Regions from separate parts of the Paenibacillus sp. FSL P4-0184 genome, predicted to be linked through region 2. Evidence: a T-box and tRNA genes for the amino acid it is inferred to sense, from the RefSeq annotation. Region 2 holds a T-box; the other holds one or more tRNA genes.
The links. A T-box is a leader RNA that pairs with one kind of tRNA and senses whether it is charged. The one in region 2 lies ahead of tyrS (tyrosine--tRNA ligase), so its partner is inferred to be a tRNA-Tyr.
Positions count from the first base shown of each region.

Region 1 (5,224 bases), on a different contig from region 2:
TTAAGTCGAGAAGACGGAGCCGCAGCGAAAGCGAGTCTGAATAGGGCGATTGAGTATGTGGACGTAGACCCGAAACCGTGTGATCTACCCCTGTCCAGGGTGAAGGTGCGGTAACACGCACTGGAGGCCCGAACCCACGCATGTTGAAAAATGCGGGGATGAGGTGGGGGTAGCGGAGAAATTCCAATCGAACTCGGAGATAGCTGGTTCTCCCCGAAATAGCTTTAGGGCTAGCCTCGGTATAAGAGTAGTGGAGGTAGAGCACTGATTGGGTGCGGGGTCCGCAAGGATTACCAAGCTCAGTCAAACTCCGAATGCCATATACTTATTGCCGGGAGTCAGACAGTGAGTGCTAAGATCCATTGTCAAAAGGGAAACAGCCCAGACCATCAGCTAAGGTCCCCAAGTGTGTGTTAAGTGGGAAAGGATGTGGAGTTGCACAGACAACCAGGATGTTGGCTTAGAAGCAGCCACCATTGAAAGAGTGCGTAATAGCTCACTGGTCGAGTGACTCTGCGCCGAAAATGTAACGGGGCTAAACACACCACCGAAGCTATGGCTAGATACGTATGTATCTGGGGTAGGGGAGCGTTGTATGTGGGTTGAAGGTGTACCGTAAGGAGCGCTGGACAGCATACAAGTGAGAATGCCGGTATGAGTAACGAAAAGATCAGTGAGAATCTGATCCGCCGAAAGCCCAAGGTTTCCTGAGGAAGGCTCGTCCGCTCAGGGTAAGTCGGGACCTAAGGCGAGGCCGAAAGGCGTAGTCGAAGGACAACAGTTTGAAATTACTGTACCACCGTAATCCGCTATGAGCGATGGGGTGACGCAGGAGGGTAGTGACGCGGACTGATGGATATGTCCGTCTAAGCAGTGAGGCTGATGTGTAGGCAAATCCGCACATCGTTAAGGCTGGGCTGTGATGGGGAGCGAAAATTATAGTAGCGAAGGTCATGATCTCACACTGCCAAGAAAAGCCTCTAGCCAGGAGAAGGTGCCCGTACCGCAAACCGACACAGGTAGGCGAGAAGAGAATTCTAAGGCGCGCGGAAGAACTCTCGTTAAGGAACTCGGCAAAATGACCCCGTAACTTCGGGAGAAGGGGTGCCCCGGTAGTGTGAATAGCACGAGGGGGCCGCAGTGAAAAGGCCCAAGCGACTGTTTAGCAAAAACACAGGTCTGTGCGAAGCCGCAAGGCGAAGTATACGGGCTGACGCCTGCCCGGTGCTGGAAGGTTAAGGGGAGTGGTTAGGGGTAACCCGAAGCTATGAACCGAAGCCCCAGTAAACGGCGGCCGTAACTATAACGGTCCTAAGGTAGCGAAATTCCTTGTCAGGTAAATTCTGACCCGCACGAATGGCGTAACGACTTGGGCGCTGTCTCAACGAGAGATCCGGTGAAATTTTAATACCTGTGAAGATGCAGGTTACCCGCGACAAGACGGAAAGACCCCATGGAGCTTTACTGCAGCTTGATATTGAATTTGGGTACGATCTGTACAGGATAGGTGGGAGCCGTAGAAATCGGAGCGCAAGCTTCGGTGGAGGCGCCGTTGGGATACCACCCTGATCGTATCTAGGTTCTAACCTAGTACCCTTACCGGGTACGGGGACCGTGTCAGGCGGGCAGTTTGACTGGGGCGGTCGCCTCCTAAAGAGTAACGGAGGCGTTCCAAGGTTCCCTCAGAATGGTTGGAAATCATTCGAAGAGTGCAAAGGCATAAGGGAGCTTGACTGCGAGACCTACAAGTCGAGCAGGGACGAAAGTCGGACTTAGTGATCCGGTGGTACCGCATGGAAGGGCCATCGCTCAACGGATAAAAGCTACCCTGGGGATAACAGGCTTATCTCCCCCAAGAGTCCACATCGACGGGGAGGTTTGGCACCTCGATGTCGGCTCATCGCATCCTGGGGCTGAAGTAGGTCCCAAGGGTTGGGCTGTTCGCCCATTAAAGCGGTACGCGAGCTGGGTTCAGAACGTCGTGAGACAGTTCGGTCCCTATCTGTCGTGGGCGCAGGAAATTTGAGAGGAGCTGTCCTTAGTACGAGAGGACCGGGATGGACGTACCGCTGGTGCACCAGTTGTTTCGCCAGAAGCATGGCTGGGTAGCTACGTACGGACGGGATAAGCGCTGAAAGCATCTAAGCGTGAAGCCCCCCTCAAGATGAGATTTCCCAATTAGTAAGACCCCTTGAAGACGACGAGGTAGATAGGTTGGAGGTGGAAGTGCAGTAATGCATGGAGCTGACCAATACTAATCGGTCGAGGGCTTATCCTATACTTAAAACGTAAATTCAATTCGGATTCAGTTTTCAGGGAGTCAAATTCCTGTTTGGATTGCTGTGGTACTGATATCGTTTGGAGAGATACCCAAGTGGCTATAAGGGGACCCTCTGCTAAGGGGTTAGACTGCGTAAGCGGTGCGTGGGTTCGAATCCCACTCTCTCCGCCATTTTCAATCCATAGCATTTCTAATTATTGTGGCGGTGTAGCTCAGCTGGCTAGAGCGTACGGTTCATACCCGTGAGGTCGGGGGTTCGATCCCCTTCGCCGCTACCATAATACCTGGAGGCTTAGCTCAGCTGGGAGAGCATCTGCCTTACAAGCAGAGGGTCGGGGGTTCGATCCCCTCAGCCTCCACCATTATTACTTTTTTAGAATTACTTTTTACACCGTGCCGGTGTAGCTCAACTGGTAGAGCAACTGACTTGTAATCAGTAGGTTGGGGGTTCAAGTCCTCTCGCCGGCACCATTATTATCAATGCGGAACCGTGGTGTAGTTGGCCTAACATGCCTGCCTGTCACGCAGGAGATCGCGAGTTCGAATCTCGTCGGTTCCGCCATTTTTTTCCACAAGACTAGGGTGGGAAGTTTAATGCTACCACTTTATTTTTATGTCAATTTAATATGGCTCGATAGCTCAGTCGGTAGAGCAGAGGACTGAAAATCCTCGTGTCGGCGGTTCGAATCCGTCTCGAGCCACTTTTTCCTGGGGGATTAGCGAAGTGGCCAAACGCATCAGACTGTAAATCTGCTCACGTACGTGTTCGGTGGTTCGAATCCATCATCCCCCACCATTTATGAGCCATTAGCTCAGTTGGTAGAGCACCTGACTTTTAATCAGGGTGTCGAAGGTTCGAGTCCTTCATGGCTCATCCCAAACAGAAAGTCATCACCTTATGGTGGTGGCTTTTTTTGTGTTTTATGGTTGTATTATAGTAGCGCGCTACTGTAGCGATTAACATAATATAAGAGAATATGCTAAAATAGGCGAAAAGAGCAAAAGTGGTGGAGCATGGTGACTATGGATAGTGAGACATTGCGGAAAAAATTAGAGCAGCTCACCGGAAAGAGAACCGGAATCAAGCAGTTAGGGAGGCAGCATTCAGCTTCTCTTTTTAGCATGGGATTAGAAGGACAGGATCAGCTGGTAATCCATGAGGGTCATCTCTGGGCACCTTTGTATGAGAGTGACGGACGTATAACCGCTGTCTGGGTAGAAATGGAGGGGCTCACCTCTCTGGAAGTACAACTGGTCAACTATGCAGTTCGAAATTTTGCTATTGCACTTAAAGCTACAGGGCTTAGAGAAGAAGGTGAAGTGGAGGCGCGGCAGCTTGGCGCTTGGTTGAACACGGAGCTAGAGCAAGAGAAGAATGACACTGAAATTCCCGATGAGATCACCCTAAAGGGACGTCTGTTCGGAGATATGATTCCATTCCTCCTTAGTAGTGAGATTGCCCATAGTCCACAGATCTCTTATCGTTCACTGATGAAATTACTGCGTAGCTATTTTGAGAACGAAATTCTGCTCATTCCCCTTCAAGAGAAGGAATGGTTAATTTTAGCTCGTAAAGAATTACTTACGGGCGGGGATGATAAGGATGATGAAGAAGAGAGTGTAGATGATCTTCTAGCACAGACTAGTATGGGGTTACATGAGCTGATAGCTAGTGAATGGGTAGGGGTATTCCATTTGGCAGTAGCTCCGGCTATAGTCCCTGTTAAGGGATTGACTGGATCTGTAGCTTTGCTCAGGGAGACGATTGTTCTCGGTCGTATTTTTCAAGTAGGAGAGTATATTCATTTACCTTGGGAACTGCATTTGGAACGTCTGGTTAACAGCATTCCTGATGTACGCCGCAAACAGTTGCTTGGACAAATTGGTGACTATTCCTCTGTACTATCAGATAAAGAAATGCTGCTGACTTTGGAGACCTTTTTTGAGATGGACTGTAATGTAAGTGAAACCGCCAAGAAGTTGTATATCCATCGTAATACGCTGCTTTATCGTCTGGATAAGATAAAACAAGAGACCGGAGCAGATGTACGAAGCTTTGGGGACGCTGCTATTGTTAAGCTTACTATGCTTTTGTATAAAGTGACGAAAAGGAAATAGGTTTTTTGTGAACCTTACAAATAGCCATAGTGTCCCGACTGGGGTAATATAAATGTACAAGGAAACAGATTTTTTATATTAACTAATTAATAATTAACTCGAGGGGGAAATACAATGGCAGGCGTACGTTTAGAGCATATTTTCAAAAAATACCCGGGTTCAGATAAAGCAACAGTAATCGATATCAATCTTGATATTAAAGATAAGGAATTTCTAGTATTGGTTGGACCTTCCGGTTGCGGTAAATCCACAACTTTGCGTATGATCGCTGGTTTGGAAGAAATCTCCGAAGGTAAAATGTACATTGGCGATCGTGTAGTTAATGACGTTGCACCTAAAGACCGCGATATCGCGATGGTATTCCAATCCTACGCCCTGTATCCGCATATGAGCGTATACCAAAACATGGCTTTCGGTTTGAAACTTCGTAAAGTGAAGAAGGATGAAATCGACAAGAAAGTTCGCGAAGCTGCTAAAATTCTTGATATCGAGCATTTGCTAGATCGTAAACCAAAAGCGCTTTCCGGTGGTCAACGCCAACGTGTCGCTTTGGGACGCGCTATCGTACGTGATCCACAAGTCTTCTTGATGGATGAGCCTCTTTCCAACTTGGATGCTAAACTTCGTGGTCAAATGCGTGCTGAAATCACTAAACTGGTTAAGCGCCTTGAAACTACTTGTATCTACGTAACGCATGACCAAACAGAAGCTATGACAATGGGTGATCGCATCGTAGTTATGTATGATGGTATCATTCAACAAGCAGCTTCCCCTGAAGAGTTGTACAATGAACCTACAAACTTGTTCGTAGCTGGATTTATCGGA
Region 1 covers NZ_JBBORN010000001.1:1,979,688-1,984,911, reverse strand. Annotated here, with positions in the region: rRNA gene MKY52_RS08475 (23S ribosomal RNA) at 1-2,278, shown strand, start outside; tRNA gene MKY52_RS08470 (tRNA-Ser) at 2,361-2,452, shown strand; tRNA gene MKY52_RS08465 (tRNA-Met) at 2,483-2,559, shown strand; tRNA gene MKY52_RS08460 (tRNA-Val) at 2,568-2,643, shown strand; tRNA gene MKY52_RS08455 (tRNA-Thr) at 2,677-2,752, shown strand; tRNA gene MKY52_RS08450 (tRNA-Asp) at 2,766-2,843, shown strand; tRNA gene MKY52_RS08445 (tRNA-Phe) at 2,910-2,982, shown strand; tRNA gene MKY52_RS08440 (tRNA-Tyr) at 2,992-3,077, shown strand; tRNA gene MKY52_RS08435 (tRNA-Lys) at 3,083-3,155, shown strand; gene MKY52_RS08430 (PucR family transcriptional regulator) at 3,305-4,399, shown strand; gene MKY52_RS08425 (ABC transporter ATP-binding protein) at 4,514-5,224, shown strand, end outside.
Region 1: it encodes a tRNA-Tyr, which carries the amino acid that the T-box ahead of tyrS (tyrosine--tRNA ligase) is inferred to sense. The anticodon was not compared.

Region 2 (5,224 bases):
AGGTCGGTATGGCCGATATTTCCTAACTTGTGCTCTTCATCTATAAAGAAATCGCAAGGATAGGCATCCCCGTTCGTTTCAAGCACCATCATCTTCGGGCAGAATGAGTTATGGACGCATAACTCCGCCTCACGATGCATGAATACTAGAAGCATATTCTCAAAAATACGAATGGGAAGCTCCGGATACCCCTCGTTGTACCACAGATCAAATGTACGGCATAAAAACGCTCCGTATTGTTCAGGTGTAATTCGAAAGCGGCCGGACATATCACTCTTCTGTGAGACAAAATCCATGCAAGGGATAAACTGAATATAAGGAAATTGTTGTTCCTGGTAGAATGCCATCAATTCGTCTGGTTTCATCACATTATCTTCGTGAATCACCGTCAGAATACTATATTCCACACCTTCATTCTGTAGATGGCGAATCCCACGCATAACTAGATCATAACTACCTTTCCCCGAACCCGTTTTACGATGTGCATCATGAATGGGCTCAGGACCGTCCACACTAATCCCAACCAAAAAGTTGTACCGTTTAAAAAATCCCGCCCATTTCTCATGAATTAGCGTTCCGTTGGTCTGCAGCGCATTACTGATCATCGTATGAGGTGGAGCGTACTTAGCTTGGAGTGAAATCACGCGTTCAAAATATGAAAGTCCGGCTAATAGCGGCTCCCCTCCCTGCCAAGAGAAAGTCGCTATACCAGATGATCTTTTCATGTACTGAGCGATAAATCGCTCCAGAAGATCCGTATCCATCACTCGGATTGGTTGATGAGGATGTCCCCCTGCTGTGCTGTAATAGCAATAATCACAGGTTAAATTACAATCCTCTGAGACGGTTTTCCACATGACATGAAGAGTCTCAGGCCTTGAGATCTGTATGCAAGTTGTCATATGATTCTGCCCCTCCTATAAAAATACAACCTTAATGAAACCTATTTCCTATTTCTTCAATTAAATCATAGGTATGTGCATCAACGATGAGTAAAACATCATACTTTGTCGAATATCTAGAGATAAAAAAACACACTCCCCATTGTCTGTCGAGACAATGGGGAGTGTGTTTTCTTTGAAGATAAATAGAGCATTACCAGACACTGTTTCTTTAATTACGGACGTATTCCTTATTCGCTGTTTCCAACATTGATTTCCAATCCGCAAATTTAGTCTCTCTAACTACATGACGATCAAAAAGTTCATCAGGTATGTCAGCAACATCTTCTTCTGTCTTTACTTGAAAGTTTCCTTTGGTTACAAACTCATCGAAACTTTTGTAATTGGAATACTTACTCATAAACGCTTCATTAAACAATTTCTCGAAAGAGATGTGATTGGGATCTTCTTGATACGTTTTCTGTCCTTGTAACTCATTCATCAATTCTTCCATGGTCATTGGTTTTTGTCTTCTCAAATTACCACTCCTAATTTTCTGTTATAGTTGTAGAATATCATGTTAATCCATAAATCACACGAATCCTAAGCTTACCATAATTTTCGCTATTTCACCTTTCAAATTTCACTTAATATGCAAATGATCCGCCTCTATACTTAAAATACAACAAAAAACCTCCCTTATTCATAAGGAAGGCTCTTATTTTTAGGACAATTTCACCAGGCTGTAGTTTTTCTTACCCTTACGGATAATGATAAACCGGCCGCCGATAGCTTCGCTAGCTGTAACTTCCAGTGCTACGTCGCTAACTTTCTCACCATTCATGGAGATTGCTCCTTTGGTGATATCCTCACGTGCTTGACGCTTAGACGGCTCGATACCGAGATCAACCAACCACTCTACGATATTTTTAGATTCCAGTGTAGTTTCGTAGGTCGGCATTTCCTTGAAGCCTTGCTCGATCTCATCAGCAGTTAGGGATTTGATATCTCCACTGAACAGAGCAGCAGTAATACGTTTAGCCTGCTCCAGCAATTCTTCACCATGCACGAATCTGGTCATTTCTTCAGCAAGTGTTTTTTGTGCTTCGCGTTTATGCGGTTCAGTCTGTACTTTTTCCGCAAGTGCATCAATTTGCTCTTTAGATAGGAATGTAAAGTACTTCAAGTATTTCACAACATCACGGTCATCAGTGTTCGCCCAGAACTGGTAGAACTCAAACGCAGTCGTTTTGTTTGGATCGAGCCAGATTGCCCCTCCAGCTGATTTACCGAATTTTGTTCCATCAGCTTTCAACATAAGCGGGATCGTTAGACCGAATGCTTTTGCTTCAGGTCCTTCTTTTCTACGGATCAGATCCAGACCGCTTGTAATGTTGCCCCATTGATCGGAGCCACCAATTTGGAGCTGCACATCTTCATGCTGGTACAGATGCAGGTAATCTAGGGATTGCAGGATTTGGTAGGAGAATTCAGTAAAGGAAATTCCGCTGTCCAATCTGCTCGCTACAACATCTTTGGCAAGCATCGAATTGATGCTGAAGTTCTTACCATAGTCACGCAAAAATTCGATCACATTGATTTTATGCGTCCAATCGTAGTTATTCACCATACGAATTTGATTGTCGCCATCAGTAACGAACAGTTTTTTCATTTGTGCGGTAAGCGCATCTACGTTAGCTTGGATTTGCTCCAGCGTCTGCAATGAACGCTCGGATTGTCGTCCACTTGGATCACCTATCGTACCTGTAGCACCGCCAATCAGCATAACCGGACGATGTCCTGCAAGCTGGAATCTTTTGAGTACCATGAACGGAATCAAGTGACCAATATGCATACTGTCACCCGTCGGGTCTACACCGCAGTACACCGAAACGGATTTCTGGTTGGTCAATTCTCTAAGCCCTTCGGCATCGGTTTGTTGATTGATGGCATCGCGCCATTCTAGTTCATCGATAATATTCATTGCCTAACACCCCTTAAATTAGTAGATATCCTATAACGAATCATCAGTCCGCCAAGCGAATATAAGGATAGTTGATGAAGAGAAACATATAAATCCTTATATTTGAAAACAAAAAAAATCGTCCCCCTGTCTATTGTAGACATAGGGACGATTGAATAACCGTGTTACCACCCAGATTGCACCAATGAAACGCTAATGCTAAAACACAGCATTGATGCCACTCGTGACGAGATATCGTTCGCCATTCCGCTCGGTGTTAGCCGAGATACTCCAAAGTGTAATTCGTACTCTTAGTGTGTACCGGGTTTCATCAACCCCCAGCTTTCTGAAACAGGGACTAAGCTACTACTGGGCTTCTTCAACGTATATCGTATATAAGATTACAGCCAGTATAGTGAAATAATTCTTCAATGTCAACATCTTAAGCTGAGAATGCTGAGACACACTCCTGCTGTGACGCACTACTAGTCATTGCCTGTTTTTTTCTGTTACAATTACAAAAAAAGAGGTGAACGACTCCGTATGCTTGATCCAATCGATAATCATATTTTAGAACGCCTAACTCAAAACAGCAGAATTTCCTACACCGATCTAGCTAAAGAAGTTAATTTATCAAGTGTTGCGGTTAAGGATCGTATTGATCGGCTCGTCAATCAAGGAATTATTGAGCAATTCTCAATCGTCATCAACGCAGAAAAATTAGGAAAGAAAATTTCGGCGTATCTAGAGCTTGAAGTGGAGCCTGCCCATTTAAATTATATTGTCAGAGTCCTAAAAGAAAATGAACGCGTAGCCGTACTTTATGAAATGACAGGGCCATGCATTCTTCACATTCACATTCTAGTTGAGAACCTTGAAGAGATGGAGCGGTTTATGCATGAATCCATCTACTGTCTGGATGGTCTAGTCCGTGTAGAAAACCAAATCTTATTAAAACGCCACAAAAATCAGGATGGTCTAAATATATAAAAAAAAGAACCGACTTTAAGACGGTTCTTCTCTGGTTTGGATCTTATTATGATTATGAAATGATTGCTAATTCGACCTACTCTGTTTTAGATAGCTTAGCTTTATAAAATTTCGCGAAATATTCGCTGATCTCAACCTTCTCGTTCACAACACTTATTGGGGCTACAAGTTTCACTGTCTCTCCATTGTACATTCCTGTCGTCGCCCCGACTTTCATCTCTAGAACATTATTATTGTAGCTTATAGTTACTGTCTGAGTATCCGGTTTCCAGCTCACCTTCGCACCAAAGCTTTCAAAGCTGCTACGTAATGCCACTGCCTTGCGCTCCGAATCACCGAATTGGCCTTTATCGATCAAAGCATGCACACCCCAGTTTCCATCCACCACCTGTGTAATTCCAAAATCCGCTGACACAGACATCAGTGAGTACGCTTCATCCTCACTCAAATCCATGCCACCCATTAGAAAATCTTTCGTTTTATGAGCAGCATCCTTCATCGCTTTGTCGATGGAAGAGTTTTTAAAGATATCCTTTTGTGCACTTGCTCCGAGCGCTTCCAAATAATTCGCGTAGCTGAAGCCATGTACAACCCATTCGTTCTCATTCTCTAGTAATGGGAAACTTAACCCATTCAGTTTTTTGTTAAGCGTTGCTTTTTTATGAAGAATGACTTGAATATCACCCGTGACTGATGTCTCGATTGCTGTGCCGTTAATCTCCGAATCCCCTTGACCGGCATGCGGATCACCAATCGACAGTAACGCACCCGGTACGGATACAGGATAATACATCGTAGCACCTTCTGTAATCCGCCAATCATCAACGTTGCCACCATTGTATGAAGGAGGTACTGAATCTACGATATCCGCTTCTTTAGGCGCCACACCCATCGTACCGAAGTGGAGACGTACTGGAATCTTCACACCTTTCAATACATCAAAATTCTTATCAATCGTATTATGGTCTACAATAACACCTGGGTAGTCGATTGTCGGGTGCACTTGACCATCCGGATCAGTTTGCACTGTCCATTTGTAGTTATAAACAGCTGTTGCATAATCCGTCCCACCCTCAGTATCCATCTCATAGATAGTGACCACTTCACGTTTTTTCGGCTCCTCCACCATATCTCCGTATAGATAACCCCAGTTCGCCGCGGCATTCACGCCATAGGTTTTACCTGCGTATTTGTCATTTCCATTAGGTCTCAGCTTCATGTCCAGAATTTTCACTTCCAGAACATCCCCTGGCTCAGCGCCTTCTACTGCGATAGGTCCCGTCATAATATGTACGCCTGGTCCACGCAGCGCTTCGTTCTTCTCCCCTTCTATCCAGTGAAAAATATCTTCAACACCCGCATCCCCTTTAATCATTCGATCGTAGTCATC
Region 2 covers NZ_JBBORN010000002.1:1,823,720-1,828,943, forward strand. Annotated here, with positions in the region: gene MKY52_RS29925 (anaerobic sulfatase maturase) at 1-902, opposite strand, end outside; gene MKY52_RS29930 (hypothetical protein) at 1,114-1,401, opposite strand; gene tyrS (tyrosine--tRNA ligase) at 1,606-2,865, opposite strand; T-box leader at 3,006-3,236, opposite strand; gene MKY52_RS29940 (Lrp/AsnC family transcriptional regulator) at 3,388-3,834, shown strand; gene MKY52_RS29945 (acetamidase/formamidase family protein) at 3,911-5,224, opposite strand, start outside.